One region of the Pristimantibacillus sp. Z349TD_6 genome, then DNA from elsewhere that is predicted to be linked to it. Evidence: riboswitches for the same ligand, from Rfam matches in the RefSeq annotation. Region 1 holds a riboswitch; each other region holds the start of a gene.
The links. Region 1 has a riboswitch for cobalamin ahead of AC0VYE_RS10145 (DUF4430 domain-containing protein). Riboswitches for the same ligand answer to the same signal wherever they lie in the genome.

Region 1 (8,324 bases):
GAGATTCCCGTTCTTTTTCATAAAACTGGATTCCATTGGACTAACTCCCACAGCTGACAAAGCAATAATAGCTTGAGCTACGCTCTCACTGTTGTCATCACCAAACGCGTTAAAGCCGCCATTTACTTGCTGCTCAGAAGACAGCCATTTTACAGCTTTGTCGATTGCACTTTTCACTTTTGCTTGTTCTTGGTAAGGAGCGAGTGCGCTTATCGCCATGGCGGTTATATCTAAATTATCCTCAGATTTTTCCGACAGCGGGAATGCTCCACTCGTATTTTGCTGGCTGAGCAGCCAATCTATTAACTTCGTACGTGTCCATAAGGCACTTGCTGGCACCTCATAATTGCCGCTATCCAAAGCAATCAATGCAAAAATCACGCCATTTGTGCCTTGATTCGTCATTCTCGAATGATTGTAGATGCTTTGAATGAGATTGTAGCCAGCGAAGGAGGCTGCATCTTCACCTGCCGCTCTAATCGCAATAGCCATTCGTTCAAGATCGGTTACTTTGCGGAATTCACCTTTGTTCTCTTTTAAATAAGAAGCCAGCCCGCTCAAATAGCTTGCTGGCACCGCATGACCAGAACGATATAAGGCAATCGCTTCCCAATCGCTAATGGTACCGCTGCTTAAGATTTGTTTCGCAGCTGATGTCATTTCATTCTCTACCGCCATCGTTTCTGCCGCTGCCGCGCGCTGCATAGGCAGCAGAGCCGTACTGACGCAAGAAAGCATTAATGCGTATATAATCATCAATAATAACGATTTAAGTGATACGGATTTTTTGTTCATCCTGAATCCACACTCTCCTTTCAAGAAAATAGCTGTCCCGCAGCTATTGCAATAGCCTACGAGACAGCTTAATAAATTATGATTTCAATTCATAAAGTCGGATGATCGTAACAGCTGCCATCTCACGTGTAACAAGAGCTTGTGGATTAAACTTGCCATTATCTCCTGTCATCAGACCTTTTTGGTACGCTACATTTACATAAGGAACAGCCCACTCTGCAACAGCGTCACGGTCCTTAATTGCTGCTTGTGGTGCATTCTCATCAGCAAGACCTTTAAGTCTAACTAAAACGGCAGCCATTTCTTGTCTTGTAATCGGTTGGTTCGGTGCAAAAGAAGTTTCAGTTACACCTGACATCAATCCTTTTTCTTTGGCTGCTTTAACATAACCATAATACCATGCCCCACTGTTAACATCCTTAAAGCCGGAATCCTCCATAATAGGGTCTGCTCCGGAATACTTAACCATTAGCGCTGCAAATTCAGCACGTGTCAAATTACGTTTAGGCTCGAATGTTGCATTGCTCGTACTTGTTCCTTGCATGAAGCCTAGTGCAGTTGCTTTGTTTACTGCTTCCAAAGCCCAGCTTGCAATTTTTGATTCATCTGAGTATTTCGTTGCAGATGGATCTGGCTTTACTTCTGGGTCTTTACCTGGAACCTGACCTCCAGTATCCCCTGGAACCGGTGCTCCAAGATCCGCCCCGAGATCTTTCGTATACTGCCAGCGAACATTATCTCCCTTTTTCAGCTCATATGAACCTGCGCTTATTTTAGGAAAAGTTCCGTTAACAGAGTACATCCAACCGCTTTTTTCACCATGATCAAATTCGGCAAGGCCACCAATTTCTTGCACGTAAATACTTGAATCCGAACCAATATATTTTAGAGAAACACCTTTCTCTTCAAGTACACGTTTAAGTGCAGTAAAGGCAGTATCACCTTGTTTAAGAGTTACAGTGAATGGAGCAACCAAATCACCGGTGCTGACAGTACGCTTTTCAACTGATAGAGTAATGGTCTCCGCTACTGGAAGAGTACCACCATCTCCACCTGTCGAAGCTGTCGTTGTTGTATAAGCTAAAAACTCTGTGAAATGCTTTGTTTTAATAATAAGATCGCCGTTTTGATTATAAGCATAAACCTCATCCGTACGTGCTGATGAATCAGCATATTTCTTGATTTGCGTGAACACACCTGCTTGATCTACAAATCCAGCTTCTTTATCGCCTTGACCTTTAATGGTAAGGGTAACATGTTGATTAAATTGTATTTTTTCATTTCCGCCCGCTTGTATGCGAACAGCGATTGCATCAACTTTTTTATTATTAACAGACAGTGCAGTATTCAGCTTAGCTGTTAGCCCGCTATCGTCTGTGCTTAAGTATTTGGGAAGCTGCAGCTTTTGATCCCATGTTGATGTAACCGTCGTATTAGCTGGAATCTCCAACGTAGTCGTACCACGAATAGCTGTTACCTTTGGCAATGCAGCCGATGCAAAGGAAAGAATGATATTGTTGGTTACAGGTGCATTGCTTTCTGCACCAAGAGTAACATCCTTCTCGTTCTCATGAATTGCAATATTTTGATCTGTGGTATTACTTACTTCACGAGGTACTGCAACCGCAATTGGCTCCGTTTCTTTTTTACCAACTAAAGCGGCACCTAATGCTTGAACAGTAATTGTTCCGCCTTTTGCTGTACCTTCGAAAGAAATGTTTATGTTCTTTTCATCTTGAACAAGTGATTTTACCTTCAGCTCTGTATTTCCGGTATTAATTGACCAATTATCGATATTGGCCGCAACGCTAGTGAAATCATCGCCAGAAAGCTTTACGTCAATCGTCGGATTAACAGCACCACTCGTAATTGTGGATTGCGTAGAAAGAGCTGCATATCTGCTGTAATAGAAGCGAACAACATCTTTATCCTTAAGCTCATAGGCGTCTACACCAACTTCTGGAACAATACCATTTACTTCATACATCCAACCATCCCAGCCACCAAGGCTGCCTGCTGCTTCTCCAGCTATTTCCGATACATAAGGTCCGTAACTGCTCTCCGTAATTTTATAACTTATCTTTGGAGTTGCTTGATCAAGTGATTTTTTAAATACATCTAAAACCGTAACTTGTTTTTCCGTATTCTTAAACGTCACCGATTGCTTCGTCAAAATTGGTGATGAAATGCCATCAACCTGAAAATCTACAGTCACAGAATCAGAAATTGAAACCGTAAACGGTTCGCTCTCCTTCTTACTCTCTGATACTGCTGCTAATGCTTGTAGTGTAAATGGCTTGTCTTTTGCTTTGCCCAAAAGACTAATCTTAATGTGCTGATCGTTCGTCTTCTCAATTGATTTAATCGTCAGTCCTGACGCATCCGAATCAATAGCCCAGTTGCTTGCAATAGTCGCTTCGCTGCTGAAATGATCACCCACAAGCTTAACATCCACAGTAGGATCAACTGAGCCGGTGTTCAGCTTTGTTGTTGTAGAGAGCGCTGGGTAACGACTGTAATAGAATCGTACCTCATCATTTTCTTTAAGCTGGTATGCATCTGCACCTACATCTGGCGCAATGCCATTGACCTCGTACATCCAGCCATCCCAGCCGCCAAATGAACCAGCTTCTTGTCCAGCAATTCCTTGAACATATGAACCAATACTACTATTTACAATATTGAAAGTGATAGGTGGATTTGCTGTATTAAGTGCCTTTTTTAGAGCATCGAGTGCTGTAACTGGCTTTTCATTCTGTTTTAAACTAACCGTTTTCTGATCATATATACTTTGAGAAATACCATCAACTTTAACCTTTGTGTTAACAAAGACAGGAAGTTTTATTTCACCTAAACGTTGCCATACCGTTTTCTGATTTTTAATATCAGCAAGTGCAACAAGTGCTTGCTCTGTAGCGATTGAATTAGAACCTTTATCTAAATCGTTCTTAAATGCTCCATTCTGGAGCTGGAACAATGAATAAGTATCAAGTACTGATTTGTCATTAGCCATCCAGACATCAGACAACATATCCTCGCCAACGGCTGTTAATCCGCTTACTACGGCAGAAGTGCTGCTCGAGTTTTTTCCATACATGACATTTTCTTGGTTTAACTTTATAGTTTGCAAATAATTTTTCACTCTTACAATCGCAGCTTGAACAGCACTATCATTCTGATAATTGCCGAGTGCAAGCAGCCCCATACCAGTCATATCAGGATCAGAATTGTTTCCAAAAAATGCATATCCACCGTCATTCAACTGTTTACTTAATAAATATTTTAATGCCTTCTGCTTTGCGGCAGCATCCCAGCTACCAACGTCACTTCCAAGCTTTGCACCCGTGTCAAGTGCATGCATCGCCCACATATGCCTGTTTGTTGAACCGGCAAATGACCCCGTATCCTTATTTAGTTGTGCAGCTAGCTCCGCATACAGATTTCGATCCGTTTCCCACGCATGCGCCGGATCTTCACCCATCGCAAGTAATGAATAAATATAGCGGATATGAGTTGTATCACTATCATTAGGCTTCAACCCCGGATCCACGGTCTTCCAACTAGGCAGCTTCCAACTGCCATCCTGCAGGTTTTCTCCAGCCCCCCAAAGGGCAACAATTTCCCACCAAGAATTCAATGTTGTATTTCTATTTTTATAATACTCAACCGTCTTATCAATCATCATGGTCAATGACGTATTCGCAGAATGATCTGCCGCTTTACCTACTTGTGGTGCAAATAAAGTAAACACCAATACAAAACTTAAAATAGCTGGCAAACTCTTTTTCATAAATCTTTTTAAATTAAGCAATGTTTTCTCTCCCTTTAATCATTTTTGGCAACAAAAAAACATCTTTCCGTTTGTGGAAAGATGTTTGGATAAACACGTGCGCATGGAAGCATAGGAATCCACCTATTGCAAAAGCACGAATAAACATCTCCCTCCCATCCTCGTGAGAAATATAGAGAGCTCCTATGGCAGGTCTCCTGGCTTCGCTTCATTGCATAGACGATCTCCTTCCCGTCATGATATGACAGTGGACAACATGATCGTCTGCTCCGCGATACAGTGGCGGGACCGCGTCGGATTTTGACCGAACTTCCCTATTAAGCTGCTTGTGAATGATAGATTCACGGCAGCACCATATTAGCTATTCTATGAAATTGTAAGTGCTTGTTTTGTGAATTGTATCAAATTTGAAAGGATTAGACAAAGGTTCTGACCGTTTTTTTTCAACTTGTACAATTCTCTATTCGATTTATTGTGCCTTTGACTAGTATTTCATCATAAATCTACTTCAGCTGCAAATTACTCAATTTTAAATCTCGTAATCGAGCGCTGAAGCTCCTCCGAAAGCTCATTTACAGATGAAGCAAGCTGCTGCGTTTCAGCTGCGAGCTGATTTTGCCGCTCAGTGTCCGCTGCCGATTGCGCAGCATGAGTTGAAGTATCCTTGGCGACCTGCGCCATCGATTCAACGGAAGCGCTCACTTCCTCGCTGCCTGCTGCCATCTCCTCCGTTGAAGCAGATACGTCTTCAATTTGGGAGGCAACAAGGCGGGATTCCTTCCAAATTGTGTCAAAAGATACCTTCAGCTCCTGAACGATGAGTAATCCTTGTTCCATTTCTTGCTCTCCTGCAGTGACCGCGCCAACAGCATCGGCAGTCAAGGCTAGCACCTCATTAATCGTTTCTTCGATATGGCCCGCATGAGCCGAAGCCTGTTCAGCCAGCTTTCTCACTTCACTTGATACAACTGCAAATCCACGGCCATACTCCCCTGCATGTGCCGCTTCTATAGCAGCATTTAGAGCGAGCAAATTCGTCTGATTTGCAATAGCAGCAATCGTGCCTGCCATCTCTTGGATTTCGGATGAGCGCTCATTAAGCTGTCCGATCACTCGTGATATCGAAGCCGTTGCCGCGCCAAGCCGCTCCATTTGACCAACCGCATGATCCGATTTTTCATGGCCAAGCTCCGCTGCTTGCAGCATATCGTTCGATGCTTCCGACATTTGGCTCGAGGAGTGAGCAATCCTTCCTACGCTCGTCGCCATTTCCTCCATAGACCTTGCTGCCTCAACTGCCCCGTCTGCTTGATTTTCCGCGCCAATTGCCATCTCATTCACAGAGGAAGCTAGCTGCGAAGAGAGCTCTCGGCTTTGCTGCGAGCCTACACCCAGCCGGCCTGCAAAGTCCGATACGGATGCGGCATTGTTCCGAATCGTCCGCATTAAGCCTTGCATATGGGCAATGAAATGATTGATTTCTTCGCCTAGGCGAGCAATTTCATCATTCCCTTTATTTTCTATACGATAGGTAAGATCCGCTTCGCTAGAATTAAGATTAATTGCAGCATGAACAATATTACGAAGCTTACGTCCTACCATAAATTGTGATAGCAGAAACAAAACAACCAAAACAACAGCCATCAGGCCGCCAAATTGCATGACAACCATCGTTCTTTCTGAAGCGATGAGCGCATCTGCCTTTTCTTTTGACAATGCAACACGTACCCCGCCCCAATGTTTGCCATCGATAATTAAAGGATAAGAAATATCCCACGTTTCTACCGTTTTCCCGTCTATGAGTCTATTATATTTTTGCAGGAGGACATCATCCGTCTTCGTGTTCGTAGCGGCATTGTAGCCTGTTTTGTCGTTAAAAATCCGATTGGCCCGGTAGTTTTGACTAAGAAGTCCCTCGTCGCCCCAAGTATCTTTTGATTCTTCTCCAACAGGGCTGTAAATGCTATTATGTGTTGGGATATAGCCCGCAAAATTCGGATTTTCTGAATAAGCGCCTGCAATAGCAAAAATAACATTTTCCTCCGTCAGAAAACTATCCATTATGCCTTGCCAGCGGTAATCTGTATAACGGTCATAGGCACTATCATATTTCAGTTCATATTGAGATAGCGGAATGGACTCTCCATTGTATAAAATCGATTCTTTCCCCGCATAGGATGAGTCCTTTAGTCTTTTTTCAGCCACTTTCTCACTTTCAGGATTTACAGTCAATGTATCGTTGAAAAAATCCTCTTTAAGCTTGTTTCCGTCCCATTTCGTACCATCATCCAGCACAACACCTGTTTTAAAATCCTGCTCCGTAACATTCTCAAGTGTGCGAGCTAGCGATAAAACCATCGTGCGACCCTTTTCCAAAAGCTGCTGCTCAACAGCTATACGAGTGGATTTCCATTCATACATGAGAATCACACTAACGATAATGACTAATGCGGCGGCCATGACTAGCATAAATTTATTCGTCAACGAGCGTAATCCCATCTTCATTTTTGATAACCCCCACTGTTAATTTATCTATATTAAACCAGTTTAACTAAAATGTTATGTAAATTAAACCAATTAGATTGAAACTTCTTAAATAATACATATTTATATTGAAATTATTAATTATTTTATATGACTAAGTTTATGAATTACTAAGCTTAGGCTATCTACATACCTTATTAATACAAAAAAACCACCCTATTGCCGCAAACTAAGCGACATAGGGTGATTTCGAGATTAGCCTACTAAAGGTAGACTCCGATTATTTCAACGATTCACGAACCTCTAGCGTACGTTTATTCCATTTTTCCGTTTCTGGAATCAGTTTATTAATATCTGCGCCATCAAAAATAATTTCATTCAAAATATTGTTCCAGTTGTATTCAGACCAAGCAGGAATGGTTACACCTGGCTGAATTTTTGCATTTTCTTTTGCAATTTTCACAGCTTCCTTGTTTTTGCCTTCCCACATTGGCGTTTCATCATAATAAGCTGTCAATTCAGGATCGATAACCGAAGCATTTGCTCCTTGGTCAATCTTCCATTTTTGCGCTTCTTTGGAGAATTGGAAGCTAATCCATAGGAAAGCTTCTTCTTTATGCTTGGAACCGCTAAGCAGTGAAAGCGGACCATAAATACTATAACCTGGTTGGCTTACTTTTCCTCTTGGGAAAGGCAAAACATCCCATTCAAACTTCGCATCCTTTTTGAGGCCTGGAAGTACCCAGTCTCCGCCGATCGCAAAGCCCGTTTTACCGTTAATAAATTCTCTCGAAACATCGCCTTGTTCCTTAGCTTTCGCATTGCTCTGCATGGAGCCGTCTTTCCACACAAAATCTGAAAGCCATCTAACATCGTTCATTACATCTGGCGTATTGAGCAAGCTTTGTGTCAAATCTTCATTTAAGTAATGAATGTTTGCAGCATGTCCGTCAGCAATTGCTTTTGTGCTAAGAACGCGCATTTGAAACTCTGGCTGTGTTGTTAAGCCATATTCCCCTGCTTCTGGATCGGTAATTTTTTTGGCTACATCGCGGAAATCATCGTAAGTCCAATCATTTGCTGGCATTTCAACACCATGCTTAGCAAGCAAATCTTTATTTACAAGTATCCACATCGGTACGTCAACGAATGGCACAGCCAATTTTTTGTCTTTATACGTCATCGTATCAAAAAATCCTTGAGGCAGCTGAATATCTTGGAATGTCATATCCTTCTCGATGTAAGGAGTCAAATC
Region 2 (8,324 bases), 510 kb from region 1:
ACAGCTGCTGGACAACGTCTGGCCAATGGAGGCGCCGGTAGATCGTACGGTAGATGATCACATTTACCGGCTGCGGCGCAAGCTTGCACAATGGTCGCCGACTATTCAGATCGATACGGTACGTGGACTCGGTTATCGATTGCTGCTGAAGCAGGAAGGTCTGAATGATAACCCTCTAATCGAGCTGCCTTCGTTTACGGAGGAGCTAAGCGGGATTGTCAGCACATATTTGCGCTATGGAAGAGGGGATGCGCTCCTCATGCTGACACGGAATGAGCAGGTATTAGGCTTTAAGGTGGACCTGACCTTAAAGCTTTTATTTCGCGTAATGGAAGGCGATGTACGTTTTATTGTGCGGGAGGAGGCGGGCTCATTTGCAGATCGTGCCTTCCTTTTGCTGTACTTAAATCAGTTTATTGACCCACAGGACAACCGTGAGTATGTGGCGATCGTTCGTAGGCAACAGGTGCTTGCGCAGATATGGCAAAACGAGCTCGAAACGATGTCGATCATCAGCATGCTGATGGATTGGGGAGAGTTCGAGGCTGCCAAGGAAAAGCTGGATTTGCTTAAAGCAGAAGTGAAGCGAAATAATTGGGAAGGGCTCATCCCCTACACCGCTAATCTAGAGCTGGAATTTGTGCTGCGCGCTGAGCTGTGGTCAGAAGTCGATTCGGCTGCAGTGGTTGTTGAGGCGAAGCTCAAACAGTTTCCTTATCAACGCGAGGAGGGGCATTACCTTGTTTTGAAGGGGATAGCGCTTTATCGTTCGAACAGAAAATCCGGCTTGTCCTTTATTGAACAGGGATTCTCGCTGCTGAAGCAGTCGCATTTTTTAGCCAATCTGTTAAACAGCTATCACACCCTTCTGATCATAACCAAGGTGCATGGCTGGGGAGCAGACCGGGATTACTTTGTGAAGGAATGGAGCCGGTTAACGGCACAGATTGGGCTGGATGATATTGCAAAACAGGTAAAGGAGCAGCTTCAAGCTGAGCTGAAATCCTACCAATAATTTTCTGTTAAATTTCTATTAAATCTTTATTCATGCTCTGATAATGCTCTGATAATTGTCCGGTATCGTTGGATTTATCAACTTATACCGGAGGTTATCAAGATGGAAAATGCAAAAAAGAATGATCCGATTTGGCGCCCGCTGCGGGCAAAAGGCTTCCGCCAGCTGTTTATTGGCCAGCTGTTGTCCGACCTTGCGAATTGGCTTGATTTTATAGCGCTTAGCGCATTAATTGTTTATGCATGGAATCACGGCTCTATGGCAGTTGCCGCTTTATCGATCTGTGTCGGTTTGCCTTATGTCATTGTGGGACCGTTGATGAGTGTGCGTCTACGTTGTTTTTCTGGAAAAAGCTTGTTAATCGGATGCGATCTATTGCGATTTGTATTCGTGCTGGCCATGGCTTGGGCGCCGTCTCTTCCTATTCTTCTGCTATTGGTGCTGTTTAAGCACAGCATGAGCGCTATATTTGACCCGGTTAGGCAAAGCGCTGTGAAAAGAATCGTTGACCGGCATTTGCTGGCGCAGGCCTCTTCACTCAGCCAAATGTCGGTTAATATGACCAAGGTGTTGGGACCTATGATCGGCGGAGCAATAACGGCATGGCTCGGAGCAGCGGTTCCATTTTTCATAAGCGCTATATTGTATGCACTGTCAGCTCTCATGCTCGGTTTTATCCCGTCTTGGAGAGGACAGAAGGAGCAAGCGGCAAAGCCATCCGGCGGATTAAGGGTTGCCTGGGAGCATATGATGCGCAGGCCGCTCCTGAAGGCGGTCATTATGTATGCTGCTTCTTTGTTTTTCCTTATCTTTTTGTATGATGGTTTGTTCGTTTTGCTGGCGAAGGAATCGGGAATGGCTGAGAATTTATTCGGACTGCTCATTGGCGCGGTTGGTGCAGGCAGTGTTGCCGGCGCTTTACTGGCAGGACAATGGAGCGGGTGGAAGCGGCGGCCGCTTACTCATATGACGAAAGCGGGTATCGCAACGGGAATTCTCGTTATTGCGGTCGGAATTAGCGGCATGGGCATATTCCAAGCGGAGCTTGCTTTGTGGCTGCCGTTATGTGCGGCGCTTGGCTTTTGCAGCGCACAAAGCGCGGTGCCGTTTGGCTACGTGTTGCAAATTGAGACGACGGATGAAACGGTTGGTCCTGTGTTTGCGTTAGCGAATGCTTTTCAGACGAGCTCTATGCTCATTGCACCTGTAATAGGGGCGATGATGGCTACGTGGTGGAGTGTCGGCAGTGTATTCCTCGGTGTTGGGGTAGCTACAACAGGAATAGCGGCTGTTTACCTTTTTTACAGTGAGATGATGGTAAATAAGCAGCGACAACGGCGAACCTTTACACAAGAACTGAACGACTGATCACTGGCTATCTTAAATTTGACACAATGCATTGCTCGTATTTATCTTCAATAATGATAAGCTGGAGATATCTACTATTCAGGGGTACAACGATGCTCAAAAAAACAGGTTTAGCTGCTTTGTATGCCAGTATTGCTTTTCTTATTTATCGTTATGGCGATGTGATTTTGACGTGGTTTCAGCAAGCGGATAATGTTCCGCTCGTCGTTATTATGGCAACGCTCGTCGCACTATTTCCTGTCATCCCGTATCCCGTAATCGGCGGGCTCATTGGTGCTGCTCTTGGCCCAGTGTTAGGCGCGGCAGTAACTTGGACGGGCTCAGCGGCAGCATCCATTGTGATGTTTCTGTTTATCCGCTATGGCTATCAAGAGTGGGGGAAGAAGTTTTTCTACCGTTATCCAAGCATCGGAAAACTTACGGTGATGTTTGAGCAGAATGCTTTTCTGACGATTATGTTTGCTCGGCTCATTCCGTTCATTCCATCCATTGCAGTTAATATGTACTCGGCGCTAAGCCGTGTTTCCTTTACCGTTTATGCCGTCGCCTCATCGATTGGCAAAATTCCAGCGATGCTGTTGTTCGCCACGATCGGTGATACGCTTATGACGGACCCAAGAAACGTATTCGTTACCGTTTTAGTATACGGCATGTTTATGGCGGTATCTCTTTATGTTTATCGAAAGTGGAAGCTTCAGTAGATTTCCTCTAAAACAACAAACGGCCTCTTCGCAAATGATGCGCGCGGAGGTCGTTTTTTTGTTATACAGTCTTCTCGGAAATAAAAATGCTCCTGCTAATCTTGAATGTTTAAAATGTTCTTTTTATGTTCGTAAATGTGTGTTATTATAAAAACGAACAATAACAAACATTAGCGTAGCTTGCGAGGCAAGTCTAACGCAAATAACTTTTAGGAGGCTTTTATCCAATGGAAGTACGCCATACTACGAATCCTACTGATGTGAAGCAATATGATACGGAACGTCTGCGCAGCGAGTTTTTGATCGAAAGCTTGTTTGAGCAAGATCAATTAAAAATGACATATACGCATTATGACAGAATGGTTGTAGGCGGAGCATTGCCTGTGAACGAGACGCTTGAGCTGGAGGATGCTGCAACGCTAAAAACCGAATATTTCTTGGAGCGCCGCGAGGTTGGTTTCTTGAATATTGGCGGACCTGCTTCGATTTCCGTTGATGGGGAAGTATACGAGCTGAATAAGCTCGATGTGCTTTATGTTGGCAAGGGCAAACGTCAAGTGCTGCTTTCAAGTGTCGATAAAGCGAACCCTGCGAAGCTTTATTTCTGTTCCGCGCTTGCGCATGCTGAAATTGCAACACGCAAGATGACGATGGAGGAAGCGAATCCGACTCATCTTGGTTCGCAAGAGACTTCCAATGAACGTATTCTTTATAAATATATTCACGCAGACGGCATCCAAAGCTGCCAGCTTATGCTTGGTGTAACGAGCTTGAAAACGGGAAGCGTCTGGAATACGATGCCTTCGCATGTCCATGACCGCCGCATGGAAGCATACTTGTACTTCGACATGAATGATGATGCTCGCGTATTCCATATGATGGGCGAGCCTTCGCAGACGAGACATCTTGTTGTTGCCAACGACCAAGCGATTCTTTCACCGCCATGGTCGATCCACTCAGGAGTGGGCACAAGCAATTATACATTCTGCTGGTCGATGGCTGGAGAGAACTACACATTTACAGATATGGACGCCGTACCTGCAAGCGAGCTAAAATAGAAACATTCGCTACAGGGGGTGCACTATGCTTGCTGCCGAACGGCATCGTAAGATTATAGATAAATTGGAGCAGCTTGGCGCGGTTAAAGTTTCCGAGCTAAGCGAGCTGTTTCAAGTCACGGAGAAAACGGTTCGTGAAGATTTAGAGAAGCTGGAAGAGAAGGGATTGCTGAAACGGACTCATGGCGGAGCTGTGCCCCAGCATAGAGGCGAAGACAGCCTTTATCCGCTGCAGTTCCCAAACAGCAAGCATCAGCAGGAGAAGGCGGCGATTGCGGAGCTAGCTCTTTCCTGCATCGAGCCTAATGATATTATTGCGCTGGATGCTGGCAGTACTACGCTCGAAATGGCAAAGCGTCTGCCCAATATCCCGGTTACGGTGCTTACGAACGATCTGCTTATCATTCGGGAGCTGACTGCGAAGGACCAAGTAAGGCTTGTTATTCCCGGGGGCTACCGGCATAACAATTTGCTTATCGGCGCAGAATCGCAGGAATGGATTAAACGACTGAATGTACACAAGCTGTTTCTTTCTACAACCGGCATTCATATGGAATATGGGCTTACCATATTCACAGAAGAATTGACGAAGCTGAAGAAGCTGTATATGGAAAATGCCAAGGTCGTCTACTGCCTTGCCGATCATAACAAATTCGATAAGGGTGCACTAATAACGTTTGCGGGTTTGCATGAAATTGACTATATCATCACAGACGAAGGTATAGATGCGGACGTTGCGGCGAGGTATGAGTCGCAAAATATAAAAATGATGAAAGCAGCGCTTTCGGAAAACGGGAAGCGTACTAAAGGTAGGAGCTGAGCCGATGAGTTTGTTTGATTTGACGGGTAAAACAGCTGTCGTCACAGGTGCAGGGCGCGGGCTTGGAGAAGCGATTGCGCTTGGATTAGCACAAGCGGGTGCGGATATTGCGCTTGTCACGAACCAAACGCCTGCTGACAAAACGGCAGCGGCGATAAGAGAGCTTGGTCGCAAAGCGATTACAATTCAGACTGATATTGCTGACCGAACGAAGCTTGCTGGCATTGTTGATCGTACAGTTGAAGAACTGGGACGCATCGATATTTTGGTCAACAACGCGGGTATCATTCGCCGCACGCCAGCTGCAGAGCATAGCTACGAGGACTGGCAGGATGTACTGGACGTTAACTTGAATTCTGTATTTCTCCTTTCCCAGCTGGCTGGGAAACATATGATCGAACAGGGCTCAGGGAAAATTATAAACATTGCGTCGATGTTAACCTTCCAAGGCGGCATTAATGTTCCGGGTTATACGTCCAGCAAACATGCCGTTGCCGGTCTTACCAAAGCGCTTGCCAGCGAATGGGCAGCTAAAGGCTTGCAAGTAAATGCGATAGCCCCAGGCTACATGAGTACAGACAACACCGAAGCGCTTCGCGAGGATCCTGTTCGCAGTGCTCAAATTTTGCAGCGCATACCAGCGGGACGCTGGGGTACATCGCAGGATTTGATTGGACCAGCGGTGTTCCTAGCCTCTTCAGCTTCTGATTATATGAACGGCCATATCTTGGCTGTTGATGGCGGTTGGCTGGTTAGGTAATTGTATAAAAAACCAATAAGGCTTTCCTTTTGCAGCGCAGGCTGTTTAGAGGAGAGTCTTTTTTTGATATTATAATGATTTCCATTGTATGGTTATTATTTTGCGTGTATAGTTATTCGTGATCCTAAAAAATGCGATCAACAACTGAAATAAGTGGAAATAGGTGCTCTTGCGGTATAGCTTGAGCTTAAAAGGGAAGTCCGGTGCAAAACCGACGCGGTCCCGCCACTGTAACAGAGGAGTCTAAGCGCCAACGCCACTGATCTTTAAAGGTTGGGAAGGCAAGCTTACGATGATGATTCTGGAGCCAGGAGACCTGCCTATTTGAACGACACTGATTTTACCTACGGGAGATAGGGAGGTGTTAAGACAGAACCGCTGTTTATTAAAACGCCGGGCGTCTTTACCTTTGCTTCTTTAAGGTAACGACGCTCTTTTTTGTGCTTTTATTTCATAATAATTACATTTATTAGGAGGAAATATGAACGTGAGCAAACTGCAAAACAGTGTACTTGGATATCCGCGTATCGGCGAAAATCGGGAATGGAAAAAAGCGCTTGAAGCTTTTTGGAAAGGTGATTTGGACGAAACGATATTCCTTCAAACGCTTGAAAGCATTCGTCTAAACAACCTGAAGCTGCAAAAGGATAAAGGAATTTCTTTAATCCCTGTAAATGATTTTACGTTGTATGATCAAATGCTGGATACTGCAGCGATGTTTGGCCTTGTGCCAGAGCGTTTTTCCTACGATGGAGGTCCTGTTCCCGTACAGACCTACTACGCAATGGCGAGAGGGACACAGGAAGCACAAGCCTGCGAGATGACCAAATGGTTTAATACCAACTATCACTATATCGTGCCAGAACTTGCGGGTGCTGCTCCGGTACTGACGGAAAACCGTCCGCTGATTGCGTACCGGGAAGCCAAAGAAAAGCTTGGCATTGAAGGTAAACCTGTCATTATTGGCCTATATACCTTCCTCAAGCTGTCGAAGGGCTACGATGCCAAGCAGCTTCCGCAGCTCATTGAGCAGTTTATACCGCTTTATGCTCAGCTGCTTAAGGAGCTTGAGCAAGAAGGCGTACAATGGGTGCAAATCGATGAGCCAATCCTTGTTACCTCTATTTCTGAGGAAGAGATGCAATGGGTTGAATCGATCTATGCAAGGCTGAACCAAGCAGCGCCAGCGCTTAACATTATGCTTCAAACGTATTTTGAAGCGGTTGAGCATTATGAAGCTGTAGCTGCTCTCCCGGTACAAGCGATCGGTTTGGATTTCGTTCATGGTTTGGAGCAAAACTTGAAGTCGCTGGAGCAATTTGGTTATCCGAAGGATAAGCTCGCTGGTATCGGACTTGTAGACGGACGCAACATTTGGCGCGCAGACTATAAGCAAAAGCTTGAATTGCTGCAAAAGATTTCGGCATACATTCCAGCTGAGCGCACGATCATTCAATCGTCATGCAGCCTGCTGCATGTGCCGGTAACGGCAAAAAACGAAACCAATCTGCTAGTAGAGCTGCGTGAGGCGCTTGCATTCGCGGAAGAAAAGCTGGATGAAATCGTGTGGCTAAGTGAAACAGCGACTGTAAATGAGGCGGACATCTCAGAACTTCGCAAGCTTGAGCTTAAGCTTAACGGCGAGCGGATTCATCATTTATCCATTTCTCCTGCCCGCAATCGTCAAGCTGCTGATGCAGCAGCGGTAGCGGCGCATCCTTCAACGAGGCAGAAGCCATTTGCGGAGAGACAAAAGCTGCAGCAGCAAAAGTGGAATTTGCCGTTCCTTCCAACAACGACAATCGGCAGCTTCCCGCAAACGCTGGATGTACGTCAAGCAAGGCAAAAGTGGAGAAAAAACGAGCTCAGCTCACAGGACTACGCTTCCTTTATCAACGATAAAATTAAAAACTGGATTGAAATCCAAGAAGAGCTTAACATTGACGTCCTCGTTCACGGTGAATTTGAGCGTACGGACATGGTCGAATTTTTCGGAGAGAAGCTGGATGGGTTCGCATTTACAAAAGGCGGCTGGGTTCAATCGTATGGTTCCCGCTGCGTAAAGCCGCCGGTCATTTATGGCGATGTTGTATTTACTGAGCCAATGACAGTAACCGAAAGCGTGTACGCGCAGTCGCTGACAAGTCGTCCGGTAAAAGGGATGTTGACGGGTCCGATTACGATTTTGAACTGGTCATTTGTCCGCAACGATATCACACGCGAGCAGGTTGCATACCAAATTGCGCTTGCACTTTCAGAGGAAGTAAAGGCGCTTGAGACCGCAGGCATCGAAATGATTCAGGTTGATGAGCCAGCTTTGCGAGAAGGCTTGCCGCTTAAACGCAGTGATTGGGATGCTTATTTAAAATGGGGCGTGCATGCCTTCCGTCTATCGACTTCAGATGTGCATGACACCACACAAATTCATACACATATGTGTTATTGTGAGTTCCATGATATTATCGATTCCATTCTTGCGCTGGATGCGGATGTCATCTCCATTGAAACCTCGCGCAGCCATGGCGAGCTGATTCATAGCTTTGAGGAGAACACCTATGACCAAGGCATCGGCTTGGGCGTTTACGATATTCACAGCCCGCGT
Region 3 (8,324 bases), 2.8 Mb from region 1:
AAACTTTGCTCGTGATCCTGAAGGCGGAGATCGCGACCAAGCGAAAGCGGTCGTTGCTGGTCTAGGTGATGTTGCGATTATGAATACTTATTACGTTGGGCAAATGTTGAATTCGAAGGATGCGGAAGAGGTTAAGGTTGCTGAGAAAATTGGCGTATTCTTCCCGAACCAAGAAACGACAGGCACACATCTTAACATCAGCGGCGTAGGCCTTACTAAGCATGCTAAGAATAAAGATAACGCTGTTAAACTGATCGAATTCATGACAGGCAAGGATGGGCAAACGCTGTTAACGCAAGGAAGCTTCGAATTTCCTGTAAATGCTGCTGCAGAAAAGCCTGAGTTGTTAAAGGGCTGGGGTGACTTTAAAACACAGAAGCTGGATTTCTCCAAGCTGGGCGATCATAACAAAAAAGCAGTCGAGCTTCTGGCTAAGGTAGGCTGGAAATAATAATGATGGCTTCCATCTCTTTGCGAAATTTAAAGAGAATATTGAACGGCTGGGTTATATTGAGCGTAATAGGGGCCATCATGGCCCTTATTCCGTCTCTTTATATTTTTTTCGGTTTGTTTGACAAACCGAATGAAAACTGGCAGCAAATCAAAGATTATATGCTGTTTGATTCTGTCGTTCAATCTTTCTATCTTGTAGTAGGATCGGTTTTTTTCTCCGTCGTCATCGGCGTGTCGCTTGCATGGCTTGTTGCAGCCTATGATTTCCCGATGCGGAAGTTTTTTCACTTTGCATTTTTGCTGCCACTGGCTATTCCACCATATATTGCAGCTTATACTTACGGTTCTATGCTGAGCTATACGGGCAGCATACAAGTTTTTATGCGAAATACGCTCGGCGTAACCCCTAACCAAGCTTATTTTGATATATTGTCCATGAAAGGCGCTATTTTCATATTTTCAATGTTTTTATTTCCTTACATTTATTTGATGACCAAAACCTTTATGGAGAAGCAAAGCGCAGCTTTCATAGAAAACGCAAGATTGCTCGGCAAAGGGCAGCTTCATATTTTTTTTCGAATCGTATTGCCTTTGTCACAGGCTGCAATTATCGGCGGAGCCAGCCTCGTCGCATTTGAGGTACTAAATGATTTTGGAGTAACCAAACATTTTGGCATTGCTTCGTTTACTGCAACAATTTTCAAAACATGGTTTGGTATGTATGACGTTGATTCTGCCCTGAAATTATCTGCACTCCTAATGAGCGCTATTATTGGTTTGTTTATTCTGGAGAGACTGCTTCGCAGGCGAAAAATGTATCATTCCGCGACAAGCAAGCTCAATCCGCTTAAACGAAGGAAGTTATCCTATTTAGGGACAGCTGCTGCTATTTTTGTGAGCACGGTTATATTTGCCCTTTCGTTCGCTATTCCAGTAGTTCAGCTCCTCGTTTGGGCGACATGGACATATCAAGATGTATTGAACAGCAAATTTGCGCAGCTCGTCTCCAACACGCTTTTGGTTTCCATTGTTGCGATTACCGTGTTGATGGTGCTTGCTGTTATTGCCGCCAATGTAAGCCGCAGCCTGAATCGGTCGCTTTTGTCGCTTGCAGCAACGAAGCTAATTTTAATGGGCTATTCTATCCCGGGTGCTGTTTTGTCCATTGGCGTGCTTGCTTTGTTTATTTCCCTAGACCATCAATTAAGCGGCGTCTATTCATGGTTAGGCTTTGGATCGAGCAAGCTCGTGCTCAGCATGTCGCTCGTGATGCTTATTTTCGCCTATGTAATCCGCTTCCTTGGTGTAGGATTTAATGCGGTGGAAGCAGGATTTGATAAAATAGGCAATCGTTATTCTGAAGCTTCCAGAACGCTCGGCAAAGGTATGACTGCGACTTTCTTCAAAGTGGATTTACCTTTAATAAAAGGCTCCATATTAGCAGGCTTCCTGCTTACCTTTATGGAAATTATGAAGGAGCTGCCGCTGACGCTGCTGCTGCGCCCGTTTAATTTTGAGACGCTAGCGACAAAAGCCTATCAATATGCAAGCGATGAGCAAATTCATCAAGCTTCCGTACCGTCTTTATTCATAATCACGGTGGGCGTGGCAACTGTTTTTGTTTATCATTGGTTGGGAGAGAAGAAATCCAGATGAACTTTTTTGAGCTGACTAACGTTTCTTTTAGCTATGATAATGGGAAAAAGAGTGTATTAGAAAACTTTACGATGCAAATGCAGAAGGGTGAAGTGGTTGGAGTGCTTGGTCAAAGCGGCTGCGGGAAAAGCACGCTGCTGCGGATTATTGCCGGGCTTGAGATTCCTGCCTCGGGGTGTATTGCCGCTGGCGGCAGGGTTTTAGTGGATGATCAGCAGTTTATTCAGCCTGAGCAGCGCGGCATAGGCATGGTGTTTCAGGATTATGCGTTGTTTCCTCATCTGACTGTCGGTCAAAATATATTATTTGGTTTACATCGATTATCGAGAAAAGATAGATTCATACGGCTGGATGAAATGCTGGAGCTGATACAGTTAAATGATTTCGTCAAGCGTTATCCGCATGAGCTTAGCGGCGGTCAGCAGCAGCGTGTTGCTTTTGCTCGTGCGCTTGCCCCGTCTCCCTTGATGCTGTTGATGGATGAGCCATTTAGCAGTTTGGATGCACACTTAAAGCAAAGCATTCGGGAGGAGCTGAAGCGATTGCTTCACAAAGCCCAAATTACTTGTATGTTCGTCACCCATGATCAAGAGGATGCAGCTGCTATTTGCGATCGAATCATTCAAATCCCATATAGACAAACCCCAGCAATCCCGATATGATTGATTAAATAATCGCATAATTGAATAGAGAAGGTGCAAACAAAAGCATGCTTTTGTTTGCTTAATAGGGAAGTCCGGTTCAATGCCGGCGCGGTCCCGCCACTGTATGTGAAGAGTGATTCTCTGCAAATGCCACTGTCCAATTCAAGGATGGGAAGGTGTGAGAATCGCGTTGACGCACGAGCCAGGAAACCTGCCTTTTTTATTTTGTTTCTCATTCTTCGGGGGTAAAGAATGTGGAGGCGTAATCGTTTTGCAGGACGCATCATATATTTTAGTTATATACGGTTGCTATTCTTACATTCGACATGCAGATCCCCTAATAGAAGGGGGTCTTTTTTTTATTGTTAAGGTTTGTGTGAATGAGACAAAAAGGAGTAGAAAAGAGACGATGGCAAAGATCTGTAAGAAATGGTTACCAAGCTTAATCATCCTATGGCTGGTGATTGGTTTATTAGCTGGCTGTGCCAGTCCGGCACAGAGCGTTAATTCCAATACCAATCAAGTACAAACCAGCAACGAAGGACAAGTGGAGCAAGAAGCGGATAAAGCCGCTGACGAGCAGCCAACGAGTACTTCAGCATCAGAAACGGCAGAGGCATCGCAGATGCCTAGCGAAGATAAAGATCAAGATAAAGCGAAGGCAACTGACAACGCTGGCGATAAGCAAGCAACACCTTCCCCGAAGCCGAAGCAGACAAATGAGCCGAAATTGGATGATCCAAAAACGGAGCCTACAGCTTCTGCGAAACCAAACAAAACAGATGGTACGGCTACGACAAAGCCCGTCACGCCTGTTGCAACGCCGAATCCTGTGCAGACGGTTACGATTTCAATTGTCGCGGACAAAGATACGGGAACGGTGCTTGCACCTACAGCCGTAGAGTTCAAGAAGGACGATACCGTTCTAGATGTATTGAAGAAAATTACGAGAAAAAACAAAATACAAATGGAATACAGAGGTGTTAAAGGCGGCGCTTATATCGAAGGCATCGATAATATTTACGAATTCGATTTGGGCGCGAAGAGCGGCTGGATGTACCGAGTAAACGGTGAGTTTCCTAACAAGGGCGCCGGGGTTTACAAGGTTAATGAAGGTGATGTTATTGAATGGCTGTATACGACTGATCTTGGCGAGGATATAGGAGCAAAATTCGATGAATAGTGCGTTCGGTTCGGTACATCCGGTTACGAGCTTTAGTTATTATGCAGGAGTCATTACATTCGGCATGCTCTTGTTTCATCCTGTTTTTTTATTGACATCACTGGCTGCGATTACGGTTATTATTGTCATTCATGACGAAGGGAAGCGGCTGCTTAAGCTGCTTCCTTATTATGTTCTAATGGGCGGTTTGGTTGCTGTTCTTAACCCGCTGTTTTCTCATCGCGGGCGGCATATTTTATTTTATTTTATGGATCAGCCGATCACGTTGGAAGCTATTTTATATGGTGTGACGATGATGCTCTCTTTATTGTGTATTTTACTTGCCTTTGTATCGTTTCAGCAGATTGTTACGACGGAGAAATGGATGTATTTATTTTCACGAGTCGCTCCGCGAACTGCACTGCTAACCTCGATGTCGATTCGGTTCGTACCGCTTTTCTTGCGGAGACTGGATCAAATTACTACGGTTCAACGAATAAAAGGGGTTTCGATTCTCGAAGGCAGCTTAAAAAAACGGAGCAAGGACGGCATGCTGCTCGTTCGTGTGCTGTTGACCTGGTCCTTGGAGGAGGCGCTTCAGACCGCTGATTCTATGAAAGCTAGAGGGTATGGCGCAGCTAAACGAAGCTCTTATGTCATCTATCGTATGGATCGTAGAGATTGGTATGTTCTTTTGTTTCTTGGAGCAATGGCACTAGTATGCATTTGGGGCTGGATGCAAGGCTTTGGTGTGCTTACTATTTACCCGCGTCTGGAAACAATGCAGTTTCATAGGGGGGAAGGCATTGCATACGCTTGCTATTGCGCCTTTCTTTTAACACCAGTCCTACTTGAAGAAATGGAGAGAAGGTCATGGAAGTAATTCAGGTTGATCAATTGACGTTCCATTATCCGGAATCAACGGTTGCAGCACTCGATAACATTACTTTAAATATCAAGCCAGGCGATTTTGTCGTTCTTTGCGGAGCATCCGGCTGCGGCAAAACGACGCTGCTTCGGCACTTGAAAAAAGAAACGCAGCCTACGGGGAAACGCTCAGGCACCATTAAGTATAATCGTGTATTGCTAGAGGAGCTGCCTGCGGTCGAGGCGGCTGAGCAGATCGGCATGGTGTTTCAAAACCCTGAAAATCAAATTGTGATGGACCAGGTTTGGCATGAGCTGGCTTTTTCCATGGAAAATGTCGGTTATGGGCAAGCGGTTATGCGTAAACGACTAGCCGAAATGAGCCATTTCTTTGGGCTGGATGAGCTCATTAACAAATCCGTTCATGAAATATCGGGGGGACAGAAGCAGCTGATTAATCTTGCTTCAGTATTGCTGCTGCAGCCGAAGCTGCTTCTATTAGATGAGCCCACCTCGCAGCTTGATCCGGTAGCGGCGCGAGATTTTCTGCAGTTTATTTATCGGCTAAATCAGGAAATGTCGATGACGGTTATTATAAGCGAGCATCGGCTGGAGGATGTTATTCCACTTGCAGATCGAATCATTATGCTGGAGGAAGGCAAAGTGAAATACGACGCGCCGCCGAGGGAGCTATGCCGGCTCGTTGGTGCTGATGCAGCACAAAAAGAAATGCCATACCTGCCTTCCGTTACGAAGCTGTTTCTATCTACCCAGAAGGCAGGTAATCTACCAGAAGTAAATCAAATTCCGCTAACCGTGCGTGAAGGGAAGAAGTGGCTCTCCAATGTTTTCGGCGTACATACAATAGGCGATAATCATTCAGTAATCAACGAAAGCAGCGAGCTCGAAAAAAAGGAATGGCTGCTTGCTTGTGATGAAATAACGTTTAAATACGAAAAAGCAAGTGCAGAGGTGTTGAAGAAGCTGTCGCTTAACGTTTACAAGCATGAGTTTTTGGCGGTGCTCGGCGGCAACGGGGCTGGAAAAACAACGATGCTGCAAATGATGGCCGGATTATTAAAGCCGCAGCGAGGCAAGCTGAAGCGGGATAAATCGATTAAAGTCGGTTATTTGGCGCAAAATCCACTGCTTTATTTTAGCTACGATACAGTTGAAGAGGAGCTTCAGCGAATGGCGGATTACGCCAAACTCGATGATCGGGATCGGAAGATAGCTCAGGTTGTCGATTCCCTGCAGATTTCCTCTATTTTGCCGAAGCATCCTTATGATTTGAGTGGAGGAGAGCAGCAGAGAGCGGCGCTCGCGTTAGTGCTGCTTGGTGAGCCGGATGTTCTTTGCTTGGATGAGCCGACAAAAGGGCTAGATCCCATAGCCAAGCAGCGAACAGCGGAGCTGCTGCAGCAGTTATGCCAAGCTGGCAAAACCATTGTCATGGTCACGCATGATATTGAATTTGCTGCCGAGCATGCAACGCGCTGCGCGATGCTGTTTGATGGAGCAATATCTGCTGAGGCGGAGCCGGCACAATTTTTTGGCACTAATTATTTTTACACAACAGCCATCAATCGAACGGTACGGGAATGGCTGCCAGAAGCGCTGACGACAGAGGATGTGATTGCAACGTGGGCAAAATAAAGCTCTGGTTCATAGCCAGCATTGGATTGTTCATCGCAGCTATGGCTTTATCCTCTGCCATTACCGATGATCATTACTTAATGCTAAGTATCGTGTTGCTATTTGTCACGATGATTCCTTTTTTTGCAAGGTTTGAGAGACGGAAGATCGAAGCGCGCGAGATTGTTATCCTTGCTGTGCTGGCGGCCATTGCGGCCATCAGCCGCGTACCGTTTGCGCCGCTGCCGAGCGTTCAGCCCACATCCTTCGTCATCATTATTGCTGCGATTGTGTTTGGAGCTGAATCGGGCTTCATTATCGGCGCAATAGCTGCAGTCGTATCGAATATCTTTCTAGGTCAAGGCCCGTGGACGCCGTGGCAAATGTTTTGCTGGGGGATGATCGGGGCTAGTGCTGGGTGGCTGCGGCATACTTGGCTCATTAAGACGAAGACTGGCTTGCTCATATTTGGTTTTGGATGGGGCTTCTTGTTTGGCTGGATTATGAATATTTGGTTTATCATCGGATTGCCGGACGCGCTGAGCTGGAATTTGATTTTTGTTGCCTACATTCAAAGCTTTTATTTTGATCTAGCGCATGCGCTGTCCAATGTTTTTTTCCTCGCCGTATTTGGGAGCAGCTGGATTGCCATTTTGCAGCGCTTCAAGAGGAAATACGGTTTATTGGAATCATAGTTTATACGCCATTTTCCCCTCGAGCTTATATTAATGCTACAATAGTATAAAAACACGAGGGGACGAATTCGGCTGCATAGCTAATCATATGCTCCGGAAAAAATGATGGATGATACAGAACCTCTTGCTGCCAAACCATGCGCCATTTGCAAGGAAACGAAACCGCTCTCTGAGTTTCTGCGGCGAACGGGCAAACGAGCCGGCGCTGGTGCAAGGCGCGGTGCATGCCGAGCTTGCAGGCAAGCGAAAGCGGCTTTAGCTCCATTGCCTGATGTTCAACTTAATGATTATAAAGCAATACGAAGAAAAGCTCATCCCAGCAAACCATTCCCGGTTCCACCGATGACATCCATAACGCTGCCGAATGATCCGGCAGCACTAAAGCCTACGCGTCAAGGTACGATTTGGATGAGAGGCAAGACGGATAAAGGACGGCGCTGGTATCAAGAAATTGAGCCAGAGCTTGCGATAACGCTGGTAAAGGAGCATGCTGCGGTTATCGTCAATCGCCATACGATACGCCGATTGTTCAGCAATAAGGAATTCCGGCGCTACATCTTGGAGCGTGACCATCACATTTGTTATTTTTGCGGGGAGCAGGGGGATACGATCGATCACATGCTGCCGCGCGCTAAAGGCGGGCATACAACGCCGGATAATTGCGTTTGTGCTTGCAATGCTTGCAACCAATCGAAGGCTGATCAAGACTTGCAAACGTTTATGAACGGTGATGAGCTTATTCCTTAGAAGCATTAATGAATGATTGAGTGATCCGTATGTTGTACTGCTTTCGTTACAACTGTCGTTTATACAAAAAAAGACTGCATAGTCCGCCTTGATGAAGGGCGACTACGCAGTCTTTCTTTTTATTAGATGCCTGCACTTGAAGCAAATAATTTAGCGAAACGGTTTAAAATCGCAGCAGCTTCCTTATGGAGCAGCGGATCTCTCGAACGGAAATCTGTACCTTTATCTGTTGATTTTATTTCTGGTCCATATAAACGAGCTCCAACAATGAATTGAACCGCTTCTTCGGCCCAAGCTGAAGTCTTGCCGCTCAGCTTCGCTGGAATGGGAGGGAAACCAAGAAAACGTGATAATCGATAGATAATGACAGCAGCTTCTTCCCTTGTAATCGATCGGTCAGGTTCAAACCTCTGGGCTGAAGTACCGCTTAATACGTGAATCTCTAGCAATGTTTGAATTTCTGAT

Region 2: linked by a shared signal. The riboswitch ahead of metE (5-methyltetrahydropteroyltriglutamate--homocysteine S-methyltransferase) and the one ahead of AC0VYE_RS10145 (DUF4430 domain-containing protein) in region 1 are both predicted to bind cobalamin.
Region 3: linked by a shared signal. The riboswitch ahead of AC0VYE_RS22660 (DUF4430 domain-containing protein) and the one ahead of AC0VYE_RS10145 (DUF4430 domain-containing protein) in region 1 are both predicted to bind cobalamin.

Annotation. Positions count from the first base shown of each region.
Region 1 covers NZ_CM149662.1:2,386,440-2,394,763, reverse strand. The annotation lists gene AC0VYE_RS10150 (S-layer homology domain-containing protein) at 1-795, opposite strand, end outside; gene AC0VYE_RS10145 (DUF4430 domain-containing protein) at 872-4,606, opposite strand; cobalamin riboswitch at 4,756-4,957, opposite strand; gene AC0VYE_RS10140 (methyl-accepting chemotaxis protein) at 5,105-7,090, opposite strand; gene AC0VYE_RS10135 (ABC transporter substrate-binding protein) at 7,350-8,324, opposite strand, start outside.
Region 2 covers NZ_CM149662.1:1,877,157-1,885,480, forward strand. The annotation lists gene AC0VYE_RS08090 (winged helix-turn-helix domain-containing protein) at 1-1,015, shown strand, start outside; gene AC0VYE_RS08095 (MFS transporter) at 1,118-2,383, shown strand; gene AC0VYE_RS08100 (TVP38/TMEM64 family protein) at 2,476-3,084, shown strand; gene kduI (5-dehydro-4-deoxy-D-glucuronate isomerase) at 3,312-4,142, shown strand; gene AC0VYE_RS08110 (DeoR/GlpR family DNA-binding transcription regulator) at 4,168-4,962, shown strand; gene kduD (2-dehydro-3-deoxy-D-gluconate 5-dehydrogenase KduD) at 4,967-5,722, shown strand; cobalamin riboswitch at 5,867-6,060, shown strand; gene metE (5-methyltetrahydropteroyltriglutamate--homocysteine S-methyltransferase) at 6,210-8,324, shown strand, end outside.
Region 3 covers NZ_CM149662.1:5,143,517-5,151,840, reverse strand. The annotation lists gene AC0VYE_RS22675 (Fe(3+) ABC transporter substrate-binding protein) at 1-451, shown strand, start outside; gene AC0VYE_RS22670 (ABC transporter permease) at 454-2,109, shown strand; gene AC0VYE_RS22665 (ABC transporter ATP-binding protein) at 2,106-2,771, shown strand; cobalamin riboswitch at 2,786-2,986, shown strand; gene AC0VYE_RS22660 (DUF4430 domain-containing protein) at 3,163-3,936, shown strand; gene AC0VYE_RS22655 (energy-coupling factor transporter transmembrane component T) at 3,929-4,798, shown strand; gene AC0VYE_RS22650 (ABC transporter ATP-binding protein) at 4,789-6,438, shown strand; gene AC0VYE_RS22645 (ECF transporter S component) at 6,426-7,112, shown strand; gene AC0VYE_RS22640 (HNH endonuclease) at 7,215-7,859, shown strand; gene AC0VYE_RS22635 (serine hydrolase) at 7,982-8,324, opposite strand, start outside.